Regions from separate parts of the Pseudomonas sp. Tul2A7 genome, predicted to be linked through region 2. Evidence: riboswitches for the same ligand, from Rfam matches in the RefSeq annotation. Region 2 holds a riboswitch; each other region holds the start of a gene.
What was found. Region 2 has a riboswitch for cobalamin ahead of cobO (cob(I)yrinic acid a,c-diamide adenosyltransferase). Riboswitches for the same ligand answer to the same signal wherever they lie in the genome.
Positions count from the first base shown of each region.

Region 1: linked by a shared signal. The riboswitch ahead of ACOYXJ_RS25745 (CbtB domain-containing protein) and the one ahead of cobO (cob(I)yrinic acid a,c-diamide adenosyltransferase) in region 2 are both predicted to bind cobalamin.
Region 3: linked by a shared signal. The riboswitch ahead of ACOYXJ_RS22375 (TonB-dependent receptor plug domain-containing protein) and the one ahead of cobO (cob(I)yrinic acid a,c-diamide adenosyltransferase) in region 2 are both predicted to bind cobalamin.

Region 1 is NZ_CP186499.1:5,783,411-5,790,688, forward strand. It holds gene cobW (cobalamin biosynthesis protein CobW) at 1-772, opposite strand, end outside; cobalamin riboswitch at 872-1,083, opposite strand; cobalamin riboswitch at 1,975-2,196, shown strand; gene ACOYXJ_RS25745 (CbtB domain-containing protein) at 2,321-2,518, shown strand; gene ACOYXJ_RS25750 (CbtA family protein) at 2,530-3,231, shown strand; gene ACOYXJ_RS25755 (cobalamin biosynthesis protein) at 3,228-3,641, shown strand; gene cobM (precorrin-4 C(11)-methyltransferase) at 3,723-4,469, shown strand; gene nfuA (Fe-S biogenesis protein NfuA) at 4,614-5,198, opposite strand; gene ACOYXJ_RS25770 (acyltransferase family protein) at 5,256-6,278, opposite strand; gene ACOYXJ_RS25775 (fatty acid cis/trans isomerase) at 6,463-7,278, opposite strand, start outside.
Region 2 is NZ_CP186499.1:167,447-174,724, forward strand. It holds gene bluB (5,6-dimethylbenzimidazole synthase) at 1-469, opposite strand, end outside; gene ACOYXJ_RS00850 (cobyrinate a,c-diamide synthase) at 466-1,866, opposite strand; gene cobO (cob(I)yrinic acid a,c-diamide adenosyltransferase) at 1,863-2,474, opposite strand; cobalamin riboswitch at 2,556-2,785, opposite strand; gene ACOYXJ_RS00860 (hypothetical protein) at 2,949-3,533, shown strand; gene ACOYXJ_RS00865 (PQQ-dependent sugar dehydrogenase) at 3,600-4,913, shown strand; gene ACOYXJ_RS00870 (C40 family peptidase) at 5,048-5,584, opposite strand; gene ACOYXJ_RS00875 (C40 family peptidase) at 5,805-6,422, opposite strand; gene hda (DnaA regulatory inactivator Hda) at 6,637-7,278, opposite strand, start outside.
Region 3 is NZ_CP186499.1:5,005,373-5,012,650, reverse strand. It holds gene ACOYXJ_RS22385 (zinc-binding alcohol dehydrogenase family protein) at 1-552, opposite strand, end outside; gene ACOYXJ_RS22380 (LysR family transcriptional regulator) at 663-1,556, shown strand; cobalamin riboswitch at 1,602-1,807, shown strand; gene ACOYXJ_RS22375 (TonB-dependent receptor plug domain-containing protein) at 1,900-3,837, shown strand; gene ACOYXJ_RS22370 ((2Fe-2S) ferredoxin domain-containing protein) at 3,837-4,196, shown strand; gene ACOYXJ_RS22365 (ABC transporter substrate-binding protein) at 4,193-5,116, shown strand; gene ACOYXJ_RS22360 (PLD nuclease N-terminal domain-containing protein) at 5,171-5,374, shown strand; gene ACOYXJ_RS22355 (hemerythrin domain-containing protein) at 5,615-6,091, shown strand; gene ACOYXJ_RS22350 (NAD(P)/FAD-dependent oxidoreductase) at 6,194-7,246, shown strand.

The sequences.
Region 1 (7,278 bases), 1.0 Mb from region 2:
CATCGTGATCGTCATCGCCTTCACCATGGTGGTGATCGTGATGACTGTGACGGCTGTCGATGTGTTCTTCGGAACCGGCGCCGAGGCCGATCAGCACATCCAGCGGCAGACGGCCGTTGCTGGCTTCGATGATTTTCACCGCCGGTGGCAGCTCTTCGGCGACTTCAGCGCGCACGCGAGCGAGATCTTCCGGGCTGGTCTGGTCGGCCTTGTTGAGGATGACGAGGTCGGCGCTGGCCAGTTGGTCGGCGAACAGTTCGTGCAGCGGCGATTCGTGATCGAGGTTCGGGTCGAGTTTGCGCTGCGCATCGACTTGATCCGGGAATGCGGCGAAGGTGCCAGCGGCCACGGCCGGGCTGTCGACCACGGTGATCACTGCGTCAACGGTGCAGGCGCTGCGGATTTCCGGCCACTGGAAGGCTTGCACCAGCGGTTTTGGCAGGGCCAGGCCCGAGGTTTCGATGAGGATGTGGTCGAGATCGCCGCGACGGGCGACCAGTTCGCGCATCACCGGGAAGAATTCTTCCTGAACGGTGCAGCACAGGCAGCCGTTGGCCAGTTCGTAAACGCGGCCGGTGGCTTCTTCTTCGGTGCAGCCGATGGTGCATTGCTTGAGGATTTCACCGTCGATGCCCAACTCGCCGAACTCGTTGACAATCACCGCGATGCGCCGGCCCTGCGCGTTGTCGAGCATGTGCCGCAGCAATGTGGTTTTGCCCGAGCCGAGGAAGCCGGTGACGATGGTGACGGGGAGTTTGGCCAGTGTTTTCATCGGTATGCCCTTTGGCAAGCGGCGGGCATACGGGACGAGAACCGGCAACGCGCGTGCGCGCCGGAAGCGTTCGCCACCGGATCACCCCGCCCGGTTGTAGTGAGAAACTGTGACGAGGCAGGTCTCCTGGCTGACGGTGTTCAGGCGCTGGGCCTGGCGTTGGCTGCGCCTTCCCGCTGGCTCATCGATTGAGCTGGCAGTGGCGTGGCAGCGAACATCACCGTTCACAGTTGCGGGGGCAGCCGCGGCATTGACCGCGTTCCCTTCTTAGCTTCGGCGTGGGCCGAAGAACCTCGAAGGCGCAAGGCTACGCATGGTGTGGTTTTGGGTCAATGTTTGGATTGGGGGTATATCCGTTGCTGCGGGTGCGGCCGCTGACGGTTTCGCTCTTACAGCGAGTCACCTTTTCCAAACGCCGAAAAGGTAACCCAAAAGGCTTTGCCCCGGCGTACGGCACTTCGCTGAGGCTCAGTGTTCCCTCGCTACGGTGTCCATCCGGGGGCATCGCCTACGGTTTGCTTCGCTGCACCTCCTCTCGATGTATGCGGCTACGCCGCACGGCGCTGCGCGCCTACCCCCGGATGAACACCTTCGCTCGGCCTGCCGAAGGGGCAAAAAAGCCAGATCAAAAGCCAGATCAAGAGCCAAAGCCAGATCAAGAGCCCCTCACCCTAGCCCTCTCCCGGAGGGAGAGGGGACTGACCGAGTGGTTTGGGAGATGTACGCCGACGTGCGATACCGCGTCGAACGCGCATTTTGAAAAGCCCAAAAATCGGCTCCCTCTCCCTCGGGAGAGGGCTGGGGTGAGGGGCAGCAACAACGCAAATCAACAGCCGAACACCCGCGCTCTTCACCACTCAATAGGCCGAGTGGCAGCTCGCCTGCTTTTGATCTTGGAGCCCATCGGCAGGCTGAGTGGAGGGATTGATCCGGGGGTGGGAGCGCAGCGACCGTTTGGCGCAGCCAAACACAGCGAGAGGAGGTGCAGCGAAGCAAACCGGAGACGCTGCGCCCGGATCGATCCCGGAGCGAAGGAACCCCGAGCTTTAGCGAGCGGGCCGAACGTCAGGGCGAAGACCTTTTGGTTACTTTTGGGGCGTTTGCCAAAAGTGACCCGCCGTAAGGGCGGAACCGTAATCAGCCACACCCGCAGCAACGGATATACACCCACAAAATTGACTAAAATCCCCAACCCATGCTCTCCTACACAACTTGTTACGGGTGCCCTTCACAGGGTGAAACGGGAAACCGGTGAATCATGTGCTTTACTCAAGCCCATGTCAGTCCGGTGCTGCCCCCGCAACGGTAAGCGAGCGAAGCGTCAAAACCACTGTGTCAGCAAGGCATGGGAAGGTGACGCTTGCAGGTCGGCCTGACGCCAACCCCTCGTGAGCCCGGAGACCGGCCCGCAACACACAGCCCGCACCTTGTGCGTCGCTGAACATAACAAACCCGCGGTGGGCGGGCGCTGTTCGAACCTCTGCGAGCCCGACCCGCAGGGGTTTTCATGCGCTCGATTCACCCACTGACATTCCAGAGGGAAGCGCCATGTCGATCATCAGCAGCACCGGCAGCAACACGGACAAAATTTCCAGCACCGCCACCCTGAGTCAACGCCTGAGCGCCGCGATCTTTGCGTCGATCCTCGGCGCCAGCCTGGTCTACTTCGCCGGTTTCTCGCACATCGAAGCGGTGCACAACGCCGCCCACGATACCCGCCACAGCGCCGCGTTCCCGTGCCACTGAGACCTGCCGACATGATCAAGCGTATTGCGCAAACCGCAGGTTTCACCGGTCTGCTGGCCGCCCTGCTCCTCACCCTGCTGCAAAGCTTCTGGGTCTCGCCGCTGATTCTTCAGGCAGAGACCTTCGAAAAAGCCGAACCCGTGGCTGAAGTTCACGAACACGCCGCCGGCGCCGCTGCGCACACCCACGATGCCGAGGCCTGGGAGCCGGAAAACGGCTGGCAGCGCGTAGTCTCGACCACTGGCGGTAATCTGGTCGTAGCCGTCGGTTTCGCCCTGATGCTCGCCGGCCTCTACACCCTGCGCGCACCGACCAAAACCTCGCAAGGCCTGCTCTGGGGCCTGGCCGGTTACGCCACTTTCGTCCTCGCGCCGACCCTGGGCCTGCCGCCTGAGTTGCCGGGCACAGCCGCTGCGGATCTGGCCTCGCGTCAGATGTGGTGGATCGGCACGGCCGCTTCGACTGCGGTCGGGCTGTCGTTGATCGCGTTCAGCCGTCACTGGCTGATGAAGATCCTCGGCGTGGCGATTCTTGCCGTACCGCACGTGATCGGCGCACCGCAGCCGCAAGTGCATTCGATGCTCGCTCCCGAGGCATTGGAAGCCCAGTTCAAAATCGCTTCGCAGTTGACCAACGTAGCGTTCTGGCTGGCCCTGGGCCTGATCAGCGCCTGGTTGTTCCGCCGCAAAAGCGCTGGCCAATACCACGCATGACCCATGACCGCGCAGCGCCGACCTTCGTGGTCGGTCTGGGCTGCCAGCGCGGCTGCCCTGCCAGCACGCTGCGCGCGTTACTCGACCAAGCCCTACAGGCACATCGCATTGAACTTCAAACGGTCAAGGCATTGGCCAGCATCGACCTGAAGCGCGACGAGCCAGGCCTGCAAGAACTTGCCGCTCAGTTGGCTTTGCCCTTGCTGTACTTCAGCAGTGAGGAACTGGCCAGTTATCAGCAACGACTCAGCCACCATTCGCAAATCGCCTACGAACGAACCGGCTGCTATGGCGTTGCCGAAAGCGCTGCGCTGGCCCTCGCCGAACAGTTGATTCAGGCTCCGGCAAAACTGCTGATTTCCCGGCAAAAATACGCTCAGGCAACGTTGGCATTGGCCGGCGCGGCGTAAAATCCCGATAATCCCCGCCATTGATCATGAGCGTTGTTCATCTGCAACGCGGTCGTGCCCTTTTTTACTCAGGATTCAACGATGACCGTCTACTTCATCGGCGCCGGCCCCGGCGACCCGGAATTGATCACTGTCAAAGGCCAGCGGCTGATCCGCAGTTGCCCGGTGATTATCTACGCAGGCTCGTTGGTGCCGGCGGCAGTGCTCGACGGCCATCAAGCCGAAACGGTGGTCAACAGCGCTGAATTGCATCTGGAACAGATCATCGAACTGATCAAAACCGCGCATGCCAAGGGCCACGATGTGGCGCGGGTGCATTCCGGTGATCCGAGCCTGTATGGCGCGATTGGTGAGCAGATTCGTTATCTGCGTGAGTTGAATATCCCGTTCGAAATCATCCCGGGAGTGACGGCAACGGCAGCCTGTGCCGCGTTGCTCGGAGCGGAACTGACCCTGCCGGATGTTTCACAAAGTGTGATTCTGACCCGCTATGCCGATAAAACCGCCATGCCGGCAGGCGAAGAACTCGGCAGTCTGGCGCAGCACGGCGCGACCATGGCGATTCATCTGGGGGTCAATCATCTGGAGAAGATTCTGGCGGAACTGCTGCCGCATTACGGCGCCGACTGCCCGATTGCGGTGATTCACCGGGCGACGTGGCCGGATCAGGACTGGGTGGTCGGGACGCTGGCAGATATTGCTGAAAAGGTTGAGGCCAAGGGGTTTCGGCGTACGGCGTTGATTCTGGTGGGTCGCGTTTTGGGCAGTGAGGTGTTTAGCGAATCATCGTTGTATCGCGCCGGGCATGCTCACCTCTATCGCCCATGAAGGCCCCTTCGCGAGCAGGCTCGCTCCCACATTTGGAATGCGATCAAATGTGGGAGCGAGCCTGCTCGCGAATGCATTCCTGAATGTCACCCATAAAAAAACGGCGCTCACGGGGCGCCGTTTTTCATGTCCGCAGCGAACACCTTAGTAGTAGGCGTTTTCTTTCTGCGTGTGGTCGGTCACGTCGCGAACGCCCTTCAGTTCAGGGATGCGCTCGAGCAAGGTGCGCTCAATGCCTTCCTTCAGGGTTACGTCCGCCTGGCCGCAGCCCTGGCAACCGCCTCCGAACTGCAGAACGGCGATGCCGTCTTCAACCACATCGATCAGGCTGACCTGACCGCCGTGGCTGGCCAGCCCCGGGTTGATTTCGGTTTGCAGGTAGTAGTTGATGCGCTCGTTGACCGGGCTTTCGGCGTTGACCATCGGCACTTTGGCGTTTGGCGCCTTGATGGTCAGCTGGCCGCCCATGCGGTCGGTGGCGTAGTCGACCACGGCGTCATCGAGAAACGCTTCGCTGAAGTGATCGATATACGCGGTGAAGCTTTTCAGCCCCAGCGCGGTGTCTTCAGGTTTTTCTTCGCCCGGCTTGCAGTAGGCAATGCAGGTTTCGGCGTACTGGGTGCCAGGCTGGGTGATGAAGACGCGGATGCCAATGCCCGGGGTGTTCTGCTTGGAGAGCAGATCAGCCAGGTAATCGTGGGCGGCGTCGGTAATGGTAATAGCGGTCATGGAAACTCCTCGCAGGCTTGGGCGCAGTTTACGCCAATCGTTGCGCCGGACAAAGTCCTAGTATTTTTGTCGGGAAAGATTCTCGTCGGGCTCGTCGTCGATTCGCGCCTTGAGCCAGCGATAGCTGCGTTTTTCCACCCATTCGTAGCTCAACCAGGAGCCGACGCCGATGGCCAGCGCACACACGACAAACATCAAATACGGATTGATGCCGTAGCGCCGGGCCAGATAACCGCCTGCCGACAGCACCAGAACGTGCATCAGATACACCGAATACGAGCAATCGCCGAGGAGCTTGAGGACGCGACTGCGCTCGACATAACGCTCAAGTGAGATACACGCCATCACCAGCACCGCACTCGGTACGCCCCAGTTGAGCAACCTCGGCGCCGGTGCCAAATGATAAATCGCCAGCAACGCCACGACGATGGTGGCCAGTGGCAGCCACAGTCCCGCACCGATCCAGCCCCGGCGATAGAGCATGCCGATGCCGATCCCCAGCAGAAACTCATAGACGATGTCCGAACGGTAAAACTCGCTGATCCAGCCAAACCCGGTCCACGCCTGACTCACTGCAAACAGCAACGCCGCGACTACCAGCAGGCGCACCTGCAGGCGGAACAGCAACGCCCAGGCAAACAGCACGTAAAACAGGATTTCGTAATTTAGCGTCCAGCCAACATTCAGCGTCGGATAGATACCGTAGCCGCCGGGGTTCTCAGTCGGAATGAACAGCAACGACAGCAGCAGATGCCCCCAGTCCACAGACTGATCCGGCAGCAACGGCTGGGCGAACACCACGAGTAGCGCCATCAGCAGTGTGTACAGCCAATACGCCGGGACGATGCGAAACAGCCGATAAAGCAGAAACCGCGCGGGCGGCAGTGGTTTGTTTTCGGTCGAGAGGAAAATCACCAGGCCGCTGATGACGAAGAATATATCCACGCCCACTGCGCCTTTGTCGATGAACAATTGCCCGATCGGCCCGTGTGCCTTGAAGTCGAAGAAAATCTGCATGAAGTGATGGCAGACCACCGTCCACGCGGCAAGCGCACGCAGGGCTTGCACTGAAATCAACATCTGCCGCTCCCGTCCACAATTCCTGAAACCACCGCAGATCCCTTGTAGGAGTGAGCCTGCTCGCGATGGCGGCGGCACATTCAACATCTCCAGTGCCTGATTTTCCGCTATCGCGAGCAGGCTCACTCCTACAGGGGTTTTGCGGTGTCACTTGAAGTTGGGACAGCAGCCTCGCCTGAAACGATCAAAGATTCTCGTAGCGGTTCATGTCCAGCACACCCTCTTCCACCGGGTCGGTTTCGTGGATGTACTGACTCAAATCGTGGAAATAGAACCAGAATTGCGGATGGCTGCGACGGATCCCCCAACGTTCGACGATTTTCTCGAAGCGATTGGCATCCTTGGCGTTTTCCATTGCATCGACAAACGCCGGCACCTGATCGGCCGGGACATTAAAGATGAAGTTCGGATAACTGCTGAGCACGCCCGGGTAAATGGTCAGCGTGTCCAGCCCCGGTTGATAGCGCAGCGACTCGCCCAGCAGGAACGCCACGTTGCTGTGCGCGCGGTTGCGCAACAGGCTGTACACCTCGCGTTTGCCACTGGCGGTTTCAACACGCAGCAGGGTCGCTTCCGGGAGCTGATCAATCACCTTCAAACCGGCCGCCGGACGCGAAGTCAGGCGGCTCAATGCCTGTTCGGCATTTTGCAGCGCCGGGTCAATATTCGGCCGTGAGCAGTAAGCGCCATCGCAGCGATTGATCGGGTCCGGCCGCGCATTGAGATCGCCGTAACGCGCCAGTAATTGCATGGCGAAGTCGTGTTTCGGGTCTTTCTCGTCGAGTTTCAGCGCAGTCGGTTTGTCGTCGTCAATCGCCTCGTAATCGAGCCACATCTTGAACTGGCCGCTGCTCTGGTACCAATCGTCGAGGTAGTCCTCGCGGGAATCGGCGGGCATCAGGCGCAGGAAGTTTTGCTCGGCGCCGTTACGGATCAGATCGAAATACAGGCGGGTTTGCGCCTGATGGGAGACGTTGCCGAACACATCGAAGTTGACCGC
Region 2 (7,278 bases):
ACAACGAAACCCAACCCATGCCGAGGCCTTCGGCGCGCGAGGCCAGCCACAAATTCTGGATCGCACAAGACAACGACGCCATGTCCATTTCCGGCAGCGTGCGGCGACCGAAGATGTGTTTTTCGCGATCATCCATCAGCGCCGCGACCAGCACTTCGGCGCAGTCGTTGATGCCTTCGACCTTGAGTTTCATGAACTCGTCACTGCGCTCGCCGAGGGCTTCTGCGGTGCGCACGCGCTCTTCTTCCACGAGGTTCTGGATCTGCCCGCGCAGGCTGCGGTCGCTGATGCGAATGAAGCGCCAGGGCTGCATCAGGCCGACACTCGGGGCCTGGTGGGCGGCTTCCAGTAGTCGGCGCAGCAGCTCCGGCTCGACCGTGCCGCCAGTGAAGTGGCGCATGTCGCGGCGTTCGGCGATGGCTCGATAAACTGCTTCGCGCTCGGCTTCGGAGAATGCGTTGTCGGTCATGGCCCTTTCGCGAGCAGGCTCGCTCCCACAGGGGATTGCATTGCTTCAGTCACCACTGTTTCAACTGTGGGAGCGAGCCTGCTCGCGAAGGCGGCTTCGGAGTCAGGCGCAAACAGTGCAGCGACAGCCGCAGGATTCGACGGAAAATAGAAGTGCACATAAGAGGCCGTCATCCGCCCCTCACGATAAACCGCCTCGGCACCGCGCCCACCATTCGGGCTCAAGCCACGCGCAATCGGCGTCAGTTCGGTGGTGGTCAGGGAATGATGATACGTGTGCCCACGCAGCGAGCCTTCCGGCAGATCCACCGCTTGCAACGCCAACGCCGCCAGACGCTTCTGCATCACCGCGTCGCCTTTGAGCAGCCCAACCAATTCGGCGCGAGCACCTTCAACGTCAGTCAGCGAATCGAGCAAATACAGCATCCCGCCACACTCAGCGAGCAACGGTTTACCCGCTGCATGATGCGCGCGAATCGCCTCCAACATCGCGGTGTTCTGCGACAACGCAACGTGGTGCAATTCCGGATAACCACCGGGCAGATACAGACTGTCAGCGCCAGGCAATTGCGTGTCACGGATCGGCGAGAAGAAACTCAACTCGGCGCCCATCGCCCGCAACAGATCGAGACTCGCGCCGTAGGTGAAGGCAAACGCTTCATCGCGGGCAACGGCGATTCGCACGTTTTTCAGCAACGGTTCGACGGCGATCACATCAGGCGCGGCGAATTCCACGGCCGGTGGCAGCGCTACCTCGCAACTGCTGGCCAATGCATCGGCGGCGGCATCGAGACGCACATCGAGATCATTCAGTTCGCTGGCCTGGACCAGGCCGAGATGGCGACTCGGCAGTTCGATACCGGTCTCGCGGGACAATGCGCCGCACCAACGCAGGCCTTCAGTGAGGCTACCTTCGAGCAACTGCGCATGGCGCAACGTGCCGACACGGTTGGCCAACACACCGGCAAACGGCAGATCCGGCTGATACTTCGCCAGGCCCAGCGCCAACGCACCAAAGGTCTGCGCCATCGCCGTCCCATCAATCACGCCGAGCACCGGCACGCCGAAGTGCCGCGCCAGATCGGCGCTGGAAGGCGTGCCGTCGAACAGGCCCATCACGCCTTCAATCAGAATCAGATCCGCCTCCGCGGCGGCTTCCCACAACAGCCGACGACTTTCCTGCTCGCCGACCATCCACATGTCCAGTTGATACACCGGCGCACCGCTGGCGCGCTCGAGAATCATCGGATCGAGAAAATCCGGGCCGCATTTGAACACACGCACCTCGCGCCCCTGATTGCGATGCAAACGGGCGAGCGCGGCGGTGACGGTGGTCTTGCCCTGACCGGAGGCCGGCGCGGCGATGAGCACCGCCGGGCAGTGACGTGGTTGATTCAAAGTTCGACGCCTTTCTGCGCTTTGATACCGGCCTGGAAGGCGTGTTTGAGCATGCCCATTTCGGTGACCGTGTCGCCCATTTCGATCATTTCCGGCTTGGCCGCACGACCAGTGACGATCACGTGCTGCATCGGCGGACGCGCCTGCAGATCGCTAAGCACCTGATCAAGATCGAGGTAGCCGTGTTTGAGGGCGATGTTGAGTTCGTCGAGCACCACCAGACCGATCGATGGATCACGCAGCAATTCGCGAGAGACAGCCCACGCGGCTTCGGCGGCGGCGATGTCGCGCTGACGGTCCTGGGTTTCCCAGGTGAAGCCTTCGCCCATCACGTGGAAGCGGACTTGCTCGGGAAAGCGGCGGAAGAACAACTCTTCGCCGGTGCTGTTGCGGCCCTTGATGAACTGCACCACGCCGCACTGCATGCCGTGGCCCATGGCGCGGGCGAGCATGCCGAAGGCCGAACTGCTTTTGCCTTTGCCGTTGCCGGTCAGCACCAGTACCAGGCCGCACTCGTCAGGCGAGTTGGCGATGCGTTCGTCGATCACGGCTTTTTTGCGCTGCATACGCGCCAGATGGCGTTCGTCGCGCTCGGGGGAATCAGTCATGGGGGAGCTCTCCGTTGAGGCTGGATAACGGCGGGCAGGCACAGGAATAGACGGCAAAAAGCCTGGCATCGCCCACCGTGATGCCGCTGGATGGATCAGGCCGGTCTCCGGGCTCATGAGCGGCGTTGGCCTGACTGCGCGCCTTCCCGCTTCTGTCGAGGCAGTGGCTCAAGGCGCAGTTTTCACTCATTTACCGTTGCGGGGGCAGCGCCGGGATCGTGGTGGTTCTTCGCTTGAAGACAACCCTCACCGGCTTCCCTGTTTCACTCTGTCGACAGCGGTCACAGAGCACCTGAAACAAGCCGCGAAGGTTAGAGGGTTGGGGGTGGAGCGTCAATTAAAGAGGCGGCCATCGGGCGAATAACTGCCGCTGATCAATTATCTGCCGCCAATCTTGTGCCACACTGATACAAATGATATCAAAGAGCCATGCCTTTCCCGAAAAGCCCACTACAACAATAAAGGATGATGACGATGCAAGGCATGATCATCAGCAACCCGCGCCTGGAATTCCTGCGCCCGGTGCTTGAACGCTGGTTTGACTGTATCGACCGCTACAATGCCGTGCGCGGCGACAGCGACACCCCTTACTGGCATGACGAGAAAGCCAATCTCGGACTGCTCTCGGCAGCGGCGTGGATGGCCGAGCTGGTCACTTTGAATGACACTGCCACGCGCAAACAGAATGAAGAAGGCGAGCGCAATGCCCGCGCCGATCTGTTTCTCGCCGGCGCCGAAGACCGCGCCTTTATCCAGGCCACCCAGCGCTGGCCAAAGGTTACCAACCTCAATCTGACTCAAGCCCTGCTCGACATCACCAACGACGCCAAACGCATCAGCTATGCCAGCGACTTCAAGCTTGGCTGCCTGTTTGTCGCGCCGCAAAAAGCCCAGCACAGCGCCAGCCCCGAAGAGCTGCAGGACATGGTCGACGATCTGCAAAAGGAACACACCTGCGCGGTCGCCTGGTATTTCCCTTACGCCTATCGCAAATTGCGCAGCGAAGCCGGCAACTATCACCCGGGCATCGCCGTGCTGTTCAAGGAAGCCCGCGGCTGAGCAGTTGAACCATCGGGCTTGCGCCCTCCTCTATGATTAGGAATGCATTCATAGGGAAGATCAGCAATGCGCAAGCCCCAGCTCGTTTTTGTCATCGCCTTCGCCGGAGGTCTCGCCGCCTGCGGTGAAACCTCCAGCCTGCAAGTCTCCGACGGTACCGGCCCGTCGCCGAAGCTGCCCGAACCGAACAAGACCCTGATCCCGACGGTGAACATCGCCCCGGCGATCGGCTGGCCCCAGGGCGCTAAACCGACGGCAGCGACTGGCACGCAAGTCGCTGCATTCGCCGAAGGCCTCGACCATCCGCGCTGGCTTTACGTGCTGCCCAACGGCGATGTGCTGGTGGCAGAAACCAACGCCCCGCCAAAGCCTGATGACAGCAGTGGCATTCGTGGCTGGGTCATGAAGAAGGTCATGGGCAAGGCCGGCGCTGGCGTGCCAAGCCCGAATCGCATCACTTTGCTGCGCGACGCTGATCACGATGGCGTGGCCGAGACACGCACGGTGTTTCTGCAAAACCTCAACTCGCCGTTCGGCATGACCTTGGTCGGCAATGATCTTTACGTCGCCGATACCGATCGCCTGCTGCGCTTCAACTACGAACCCGGCGCGACCGAGATCAAGTCGCAGCCAATCAAGGTTGTCGATCTGCCCGGCGGCACGCTGAATCACCACTGGACGAAAAACGTCATCGCCAGCAAGGACGGCAGCAAGTTGTACGTCACGGTCGGCTCGAACAGCAACGTTGGCGAAAATGGTCTGGATAAGGAAGAAGGTCGCGCGGCGATCTGGGAAGTTGATCGGGCGACCGGTAATCACCGGATTTTCGCCTCAGGCATCCGCAACCCCAATGGCCTGGCCTGGGAGCCGAAAAGTGGCGCGCTGTGGACAGCAGTGAATGAGCGCGACGAGATCGGCAGTGACCTGGTGCCGGACTACATCACCTCTGTGAAGGACGGTGGTTTCTATGGCTGGCCGTTCAGTTACTACGGTCAGCATGTCGATGTGCGCGTGACGCCGCAAAACCCGGAGCTGGTGGCCAAAGCCATTGCCCCGGATTATGCCGTCGGACCGCACACTGCGTCTTTGGGCCTGACGTTCGCCGAGGGCAACAACCTGCCGGCGCAGTTCAAGGAAGGCGCGTTTATCGGCCAGCATGGTTCATGGAACCGCAAACCGCACAGTGGCTATAAAGTGATTTTCGTGCCGTTTACTGGTGGCAAGCCGAGCGGCAAACCGGTGGACGTACTGACCGGCTTCCTCGACAAGGACGAGAATGCTTTGGGTCGGCCGGTGGGCGTGGTGATCGATCAGCAAGGTGGCTTGCTGGTGGCGGATGATGTTGGCAACAAGGTGTGGCGAGTGTCGGCCAGCAAATAGTTTTCGCCATGCACAAACAACTGTAGGAGTGAGCCTGCTCGCGATAGCGGTCGATCATTCAACATTGATGTTGAATGTGACACCATCATTGCGAGCAGGCTCACTCCTACACATTAGTTTTTGGGCAACTTGAATTACGGGTTATGCGCCAGATGCTCCGGCTGCAACACCCGCTTGGCACTCAGATAAGCCTTCTGCCAATACGCCTTCGACAGACTGTCCAGCTTCACCGTGCCGCCGGTAGCCGGCGCATGCACGAATCGCCCTTCGCCGACGTAAATTCCCGCATGACTGACCTGCGAGCCGCCATTGGTGGCGAAGAAGATCAGATCGCCGGTCTGCAAGCCTTCCTTGCCGACATTCGGTGCCTGCATGACTATCAGCTCACGCGTCGAACGCGGCAAAGAGATGCCCGCCGCATCACGGTAGACAAAACCGATCAGCCCACTGCAATCAAAGCCTGAATCCGGCGTGTTGCCGCCCCAGCGATAAGGCGTGCCGACCAGACCGAGCGCGCGAAACAGCACGTCTTCAGCAGCCGGTGAAAAAGCTTGGGACGGGCCGAACACGACCGGTGCGCGAACCACCGGCGCAGGCGGCGGTGTACGACTGGCGCAGGCGCTGAGCAACGCTGCGAAGAAGATCAATGTGAGGCGGGCCGTCATCGTCATAAGCAGAACATCCTGATCTGGCTGCGGCTTTTTCTGCCGATGGACAGAAAAGAAAACCGCCTACGTGAGCACGCAGGCGGTTTGCCATCAATATAGATACAGGATTCTAGCGGCTACGCGGCAAACTTCAAGTAAGACTTTAACTTCACCTTGTAAAGTCTACGTCTACTCCGTTGCCGGGAGCCTGATTGTCGCCGCGAACGCAGCGACATCGAGGGAATTACTTGCGAGCAGTAACTACAGTCGGAGCGTTGGCCAATGCGCGTTTCGCTTCGATGAAAGTCTTGCTCCAGTAGCTGTCACCCAGGCTGTCGATGCGAACACCGCCGCTGCGACGACTGCTGGAGTGGATGAACTGGTTGTCACCGAGGTAGATCCCGGCGTGACTGACACGACCGCGACGACCGTTGGTGGCGAAGAACAACAGATCGCCCGGCTCAAGGTTGCTGCGCGAGACCAGAGGTGCATCAACGTTGATCATTTCGCGTGTCGAGCGCGGCAGGTTCATGCCGGCTTCCTCGCGGAACAGATAGCCGATAAAACCGCTGCAATCGAAACCGGCTTCAGAGGTACCGCCGAAACGGTAACGGGTACCGATCAGGGACATGCCGCGTTCGAGGATGCTGTCGGCCAGAACAGGAAGCTGATAAGGCTTCTTGCCATTGAATTCGTTGAGTTCTTTTTCGGTGTCGAGCTCTTCCTGGTAAATAACGGAAGACTGAGCCGTGGCAGAATTTTTAACCTGTTGAGGCTGCTCTTGAACTGGAGAATGAGCAGCGCAACCGTACAACAGGGTGACGAGTGCGAGAGGCACGAGGGGTGCGAAGCGCTTTAGCATGGGCACGACCGTGGCTGATAGTTGTAAAGAAGCCGAGACTATGCCCGCTATCAACCTCATTTGCAAATTCAATCGATCTTTTTGTGACTTCTCGGTTTCTCGTTTACATCTAAGCGCTTAAGCCCATTTGAACCGATACGCGCCCTGCACACCCTGCAGGAAAGCGGATTTTCTGGCGCCTGAAATATGCCGAGACACGCTGAAAGCCGCGTCGTTACCAGCCTAGCGTTTCTTTCAGGAAGGGAATGGTCAGCTTGCGCTGAGCTTGCAAAGAGGCCTGATCGAGCTGTTCAAGCAAGTCGAATAGCGCACTCATACTGCGGGTGCCGCGAGTCAAAATAAAATGCCCGACTTCATCGGTCAGGTGCAGACCGCGACGCGATGCGCGCAACTGCAAGGCACGCAATTTGTCTTCATCGGAGAGCGGACGCATCTGGAAAATCAGCGCCAGGGTCAGGCGCGATTTCAAGTCAGCCAGTTTGACCGGCAGTTCACGCGGAGAGGTTGACGCGGCGATCAGCAGACGCCGACCGCTGTCACGCAGACGGTTGAACAGATGAAACATCGCCTCTTCCCAGTCAGCCTTGCCGGCGATCACCTGCAAGTCGTCAAGGCAAACCAGTTCGTACTGTTCAAGGTTGTCGAGGATTTCGACACCGCGATCCATCAACTCGGCCAACGGCAAGTACACCGCCGGCTCACCCATTTGCTCAAAACGCAGACATGCGGCCTGCAACAGATGCGTACGCCCTACGCCGTGTTTGCCCCACAGGTAGATCAGGCTTTCTGTCCAGCCGGCGTCGGCTTCGCATAGACGCTCGACATAGCCGAGTGCAGCGGCATTGGCGCCTGGGTA
Region 3 (7,278 bases), 1.8 Mb from region 2:
TTCCTGCCGCGAGGCGGTGCCGATGACAGTCAGCCGCGTCAACTGTCGGGCCAGTTGCACCAGCATCGAGCCGACGCCGCCCGCTGCCCCCGTGATCAACAGGCACTTGCCCTGCCCTGAACCTTCGCTGACACCGAGACGGTCGAACAACAATTCCCAGGCGGTGATCGACGTCAACGGCAATGCTGCCGCATCCGCTGCACTTAACGAACGCGGTTTGTGCCCGACGATTCGCTCGTCCACCAGGTGAAATTCGCTATAACTGCCGGTGCGGGCAAGGGAGCCTGCGTAGAACACTTCGTCGCCAGGCTGAAACAGCGTCACTTCAGCACCGACCTCACGGACGATGCCGGCGGCATCCCAGCCGAGGATTTTCGGTTCTTTGGTGAAAGTGCCGGCGCGCACTTTGGTATCGACCGGATTGACCGACACCGCACGAACTTCTACGAGCAAATCCCGTGGGCCGGGAGTCGGCACCGGCAGGTCGATGTCCTGCAACGATTGCGGATCTTCAATGGGCAAAGCGTGTTGGGTGAAGGTGATGGCTTTCATGGAAACTCGCTGTCTGAAGAGCTGATGTGCTCACTTGCCGCCATCTTCGACTTCCCAGGCACAAAGAAAAACCAGCAGAATGGGCCAACACTTTCACTGCAGGAGTGAAAATGATCCGCATTGATGATCTTGGTTTGTTCACCCGCAGCGCCGCGCTGGGCAGCTTCACCGCTGCCGCCCTTGAGGCCGATTTATTGCCCGGTCAGGTTGCCGCGGCGATCAAGCGTCTGGAGCGTGAGCTGGACGTGCGCCTGTTTGCGCGCACCACCCGCAGCCTGCGATTAACCGCCGAGGGCGAGCAATACTTGCCCACCGCCCACTCGGTGCTGGAGGCGCTCAAGCAAGGCAAGGAAAACCTGCGCGGTGAAAACGCCACGTTGCGCGGTGTGCTGCAAGTGACGGCGCCGTCCGATCTGGGGCGCAACATTTTGCTGCCGTGGCTTACGCTGTTTCGCCGCCAGCACCCGGAGCTGACCTTGCGATTTTCTCTGTCGGACCAGATCGCAGACTTGTTTCGCGACCCGGTAGACGTGGCGATTCGATACGGCTCGAATGAAGATGCCAACTACGTGGCGCTGCCGTTGGCACCGTGGAACCGGCGGGTGCTGGTCGCCGCACCGGAATACGTGGAGCGCCACGGATACCCGCAAACACCGGACGATCTGCACAACCACCCTTGCCTGCTCTACCAGCAAGGTGGCCGGGTCTACGACAAGTGGAGCCTGGGCAGTGAAACGATCCAGGTCTCGGGACCGATGTTCAGCGACGACGCCGACGTCGTGCGCCGCTGGGCGTTGAGCGGCGAAGGCATCGCCAACAAATCCTGGCTGGACGTCAGTGCAGACGTGATCGCAGGGCGACTGATCGTGCTGCTGAAGGATTTCCCCGGCAATGCCTCACCCTTGAGTCTGGTGTGCCCGCATCGCAAGCAGATCAGCCCGGCGGTGTCTCAGCTTTATACGTGGTTGAGTGGCCAGTTTGCCGCTCTGGAACGCATCCAATAGCCCCCCCGTTGCTTGCCACATTGACGAACCGCCCGTCGAATGTTCAGATGCCGCCCTGTTTCAGGTGCCCCCTGCCGCCGTGCATGGGGTGAAACGGGAAACCGGTACGTTCTTTTCGAACAAGTCCGGTGCTGCCCCCGCAACGGTATGCGCGTGATGCTTTCGACAGACCACTGTGGCCACTCGGCCATGGGAAGGTGAAAGCCTCGATACGCGCGAGCCCGGAGACCGGCCTGAAATGCTGTTTGGCAAAATCCTGCGGTGGGCGGGCATGGGCCGGTATTGGCTGTGCGCGATGCCTTCTCCTGCATGCTCTTCTGCGAAGATCCTTTTCGAGAAGACAATGATTCGACCTTTCAACACTTGTGCTCCAACCCTGTTCCTTGGCTGCCTGTTCAGCCCGCTGCTACTGGCCGACGACGCGCCGCTGGAACTCAATCAGCAAATCGTTTCTGCACCGTCAGTGGAATCGACCACTGTCGCCGACATGGCCAAGTTCGGCAGTAAAGTCGAGATCGTCAGCCGCGAACAGATCGAGCGCGCCGGCCCCAGCGCCGATGTCAGCCGTGTCATGCAGATGTTCATTCCCGGCCTGTACGTTGCGCCGAAAAACGGCCCGTTCGATTACGGCACCTATTCGCTGCTCGGCGGGCGCAACGACGACACGCTGATCCTGCTCGACGGTGTGCGCCTGAACAATCGACTGTACGGCGGCCTGTATCTGGACACCCTGCCGGCCAATGCCATCGAGCGCATCGAAGTGCTCAAGGGCGGGCAGAGCCTGTTGTTCGGCACCCAAGCGGTGTCGGGGGTGATCAACATCGTCACCCGCAGCCCGCAGAGCCGCAAAACCTCCGGCGAAGTGAATCTGGGCGTCGACAGTTTCGGCGGCACCAGCGAAGACGCTCGGGTCGAGAATATCTTCACCAACGGTTTCGGCGATCTCGGCTTGCTGGCGTACGTCAGCCACAACGTCTCCGACGGTTACCAGCCGTATCGCAACCGTGACATGAAAAACGTCAGCGAGAAGAAACGTGCCTACGAAGTCACCACCTTCGGCGGCAAGGCCATTCAGTCGTTCGGCGATGATTCGCGGCTGGAACTGTTCTACCAATATGCCGACGCCAATCTCGACTTCGCCCGCCCGGTCGACAATCACACGACCACCAACGATCGCGTGCAGCAGATCGCCACGGCGACCTTTGAGCAGAACATCAACGAGCGCCTGAGTTACTTCGTCAAAGGTCATCTCAACGACTGGGACACGCGCTACACGCGGGTCAACAACGTCGCCGGCGGCGGCACCAAAGTCATCAACCACAACGACTATTGGGGCTTCACCGACTGGGGTGTGCAGGCCGAAGGCAAGGCTGAATTGCCCGGCGGCCATGTGCTGGTGTTTGGCACCGACAATCAATGGTTCAAGGGCCAGGACGATGTACTGATCATCGATAACGACAAGGCCGAAGCGCATGCGTTCTACACGCAATTGCGCCCGCAGATCGACGCGCTGCCGAACTGGCACCCGAGCATTGGCGTTCGCCACGAAGCCATGAGCGGCGGCGACGGTGCCACGGTCGGCATGCTCACTTCGCTGTATGACCTCAACGACAACTGGTCCGTGCGTGGCCAATACGGCAGCGCCTACAAACTGCCGAACGCCGAGCAACTGTTCGTCAACGAACCGGGCGACGAGATCGGCAACCGTAATCTCAAACCGGAAAAAAGCCGCAACGCGGAACTGGGTGTCGACTACAAAGGCTTTCTGCGGGATCGCGAATTCAGCGCCAGCGTGACTCTGTTCAAACGCAAGATCGACGACTTGATCACCCTCGACGGCATTCAGTGGGTCAACGGTGAAGACCAGGTGCGGATGCGCGGTTTCGAGGCTGACGCGAAACTGGCACTCAACGATCAGTGGAGCCTGCAAGCGGACATGACCCGCAACCTCACCGAATCGCGCACGGGGGCGACCATCAATGACATCCCGAGCTTCTTCGCCCGTTCCCGCGTGGGTTATGAATCGGAAAATCGCCTGTGGGGTGCCGGCGGCGCGATCCGCTACATACGCGACATCACCAGTTCGAAACAGGTTGAATACGGCAACTATTCGGTGGTCGACGCCGACGCTTATCGCTACCTCGACCACGCCCACCAACACCGCGTGAGCCTGCTGGTGGAGAACCTGTTCGACCGTGATTATGTCACCAGCCGCTCGAGCAACGTTGACAACCTCGGCCGGCCGTTCACCTCCGAAGTGCGCTACACGTACCGTTTCTGATGAGTGAAATCAAAACCGTCGACGGCGTCGACACGCACCCGGACTGGTCGCACCTTCCCGAGCATGCGCGCCACGTGTTCATCTGCACCGGCCCGCGCTGTACTCAGCGCGGCGCCTTGCAGTTATGGAAAACCTTGCGCCGGCATTTGCTCGCGCACGATCGCATCGAGACGCCGGGCGGCGTGCTGTTGACCCGCACGCACTGCCAGTTTCCGTGCAATCTGGGGCCGATCCTGACGGTGTATCCGGAGCGCTGCTGGTATGGCGTGCACAGCAAGGCAGATGTGCAGCGATTGGTCGACGGGCATCTGGTCGGCGGTGAAGTGGTCGAGGATTTGCTGATCAAGGCGCGCACATGAGGAAGCTCTGGTGTGGGCTCGGCGCCCTGCTCTGCTCGTCAGCGCTGCTGGCTGACAGTTTCAGCAATTGCGGCGAAGACTGGCACCTTGCGCCAACACCGCCCTCGCGGATTGTTGCGCTCAACCAGCATGCGGCCGACATCGTGCTGGCCTTGGGTGCGGGGCCATTGTTGGTCGGCGTGGCCTATCTGGATGACACCTTTGCCGGACAGCGGCCCTCGGAGTATTTCGGCGTGCCGGTGATCGCGCGGCAGTACCCGTCCAGCGAGGTGTTGTACGCGCAGAAGCCGGATCTGGTGATCGGTGGTTTTGCCACCGCATTCGGCGACGGGGTGACCTCACGCTCGGGACTGGCGCGCAATGGCGTGGGTTCGTATCTGCTGGAATCCGCCTGCAACGGGCACTCGCTCGATTATTTCGCGCATGTACACAATGACTTGCTGACGCTGGGCAAGCTGCTGCACCAGCAGCAAAAAGCCCAAGCATTGATCGACTCCATGGAAAAGGACATTGCCAGCGCCAAAGCCTTGGCCGGTGCGGGTAAACCACTGTCGGTGTTCTATCTCGACAGCGAGGTCAAAGGCCTCGACAGTGAAGGTCGACGCGGCTTTGTCACTCCGCTGCTGGCGGCTGCCGGGGCACGCAATGTGTTCGCCGACATTGATCTTTATCGGGTGACCGTCAACAGCGAAACCCTGCTGGCCAGCGACCCCGACGTGATCCTGCTGGCCGACGCCGAATGGTCGCCGGCCAGTCGCAAACGCTATCTGTTGACCCGCGACCCGGTGCTCTCGCAACTGCGCGCCGTGCGCGAAAATCGCCTGATCGACATTCCCTTCACCCATCTGCTGCCAACCCTCAACAGCGGTCGAGTGGCGCGGGACCTGGCCCGCCAGATCAATGCGTTGAACAAAAAATAAATGAACCTGCCGCACCCCACGCCACCTAACGCACAGACCATCAGGAGGTAGCCAATGCAAATCGAAACCGTGTGGATCGTACTGGCGGCAGTTCTTCTGCTTATCGAACTCTGGGCCATCAATCGGGTGCGCAAGAGCGAGGGGAAATCGAGCAATAAAGGCGTGTGGATCGTGCTGATTGTGTTTGTGCCGCTGTTTGGCTTGATTGCCTGGGCGTTGGCGGGGCCCAAGCATGTCCGTCAGCATTCGGCATCGTAAGCGGATTTCTTAGCCGTCGCGCGGTGCTTGCCAGCTGAGAAAGCGGTGATCTGCAATGCTTGCAATGCCTTTTTCATGCAGGCTGCACGAAGGCTTTTTGCCTGTGACGTCGTAAGCCCTTGATCTGTAGCGGTCGATTACCAGCCATGGATTGGCACGCCAAATGCCACTGATTCAGGGCATTCACAGCACCGTGAAAAAACGGCCTGTGTTCACTCCGTGACAGCAGAGGCAACCCCCATGAACGCTATCGACCTTCTCAAAGCCGATCATGCAAAAGTCAAAGACATCCTCAGCCAACTCAGCGACTCGACGGAGCGGGCGCTGAAAAAACGTGTCGAGTTGTTGGGCAAACTGGAAATGGAAATCTCCATCCATACCCGTCTCGAAGAGGAAATCCTCTACCCCGCGTTCAAGGCCGCTGGCAGCAAGGAACAGGACGTCATGTACTTCGAAGCCAAAGAAGAACACCGCACCGTCGATTCACTGGTGCTGCCCGATCTGAAACTGACCGACCCGGGCACCCCGGAGTTTTCCGGCCGGGTTAAAGTGGTCAAGGAACTGCTCGAGCACCATATCGAAGAGGAAGAAACGGAAATGTTCCCTCAGGCGAAAAAGCTCCTGGGCAAGGAAAAACTCGAAGAGCTGGGCGCGCAGATGGAAGCCATGAAAGCCAGCTGCAAGAAGGAGATGGCGGCGGGAAATATGGCTGCCTGATCCGTTGCAAGTTGACGAGCCCGGCTTTGGCCGGGCTTTTTTCTGGTTGCTCGCATTGTCACCCTGCTGCAGGATCAACCGTCGACAACAGGGAATGTTGAAATGAACCAGACAACACATCGGCGAATTGTGGTGGTGGGGGCAGGCATCGTCGGCGCCTCTCTTGCGTATCACCTGTCCGGCAAAGGTGCGCAGGTCACCTTGATTGAGGCCGGAGAGATCGCCAGCGGCGTGACGGCAAGCTCTTTCGCCTGGATCAATACCACCTACGCCGGTGCTGATCCGATTGCGCAATTACGTGGTGCGGCCATCGAAGCCTACCACCGACTCGAAACCGAGCTCCCGGATTTGCAGATTCACTGGAGCGGAGCTTTGTCGTACAACGCATCGGCAGAACATCCGGCTTCGGCGACGCTGCTAACAGCTGCCGAAGTGCTTGCCCGCGAGCCCAACCTGAAAAGTCCCCCACCCTGCGCGTTGTATCACGCGGAAGAAGGCGCACTCGACGCCGTGCAGGCCTCCCACGCCTTGATTGCCGGTGCCCAGGCGCTCGGGGCGCAATTGCTCACGCAAACCCGAGTGACCGGTTTCAAAACCTGCAACGCAGATGTCACCGGCGTTGAAACCGCAGCGGGCACATTTGATGCCGACCTTGTTGTGCTTGCCGCGGGGACCGGCACCCAACAGTTAGCGCAGATGCTCAACGTGGCCCTGCCCATCGACGCCTCCCCCGCCATTTTCATCCGCTACAAGACCCAACCGGACCTCGTCAAAGGCATCATTTCCAGCCCCGAAATGGAAACTCGGCAAAGTGCCGACGGCACGTTGCTGGCCGCTGAAGATTATCTGGGGGAAGCGCCGGGCAACTCGCCGCCAGACATCGCCCGGCAAACCGCCGAAGCCATACGCAAAGCACTTCACGGGGTGGTGTCCATTGCGCCGCAAACCGTTGCCGTCGGATTCCGGCCCATGCCCGCTGATGGCATCCCCGTGGTCGGTTACTTGCCCGGTGTCGGCGGGGTTTACGTTTGCGCGATGCATCCCGGTGTGACGCTCGCGGCAATCGTCGGGCGCCTCGCCAGTGAAGAGCTGCTGGATCAGCAGTCATCCGCAGCTCTTGAGCCATGCCGCCCAGAGCGACTCTTTCAGACTTGATTTAGACTTGCCGACGTTTCGCAGCAAAGGAC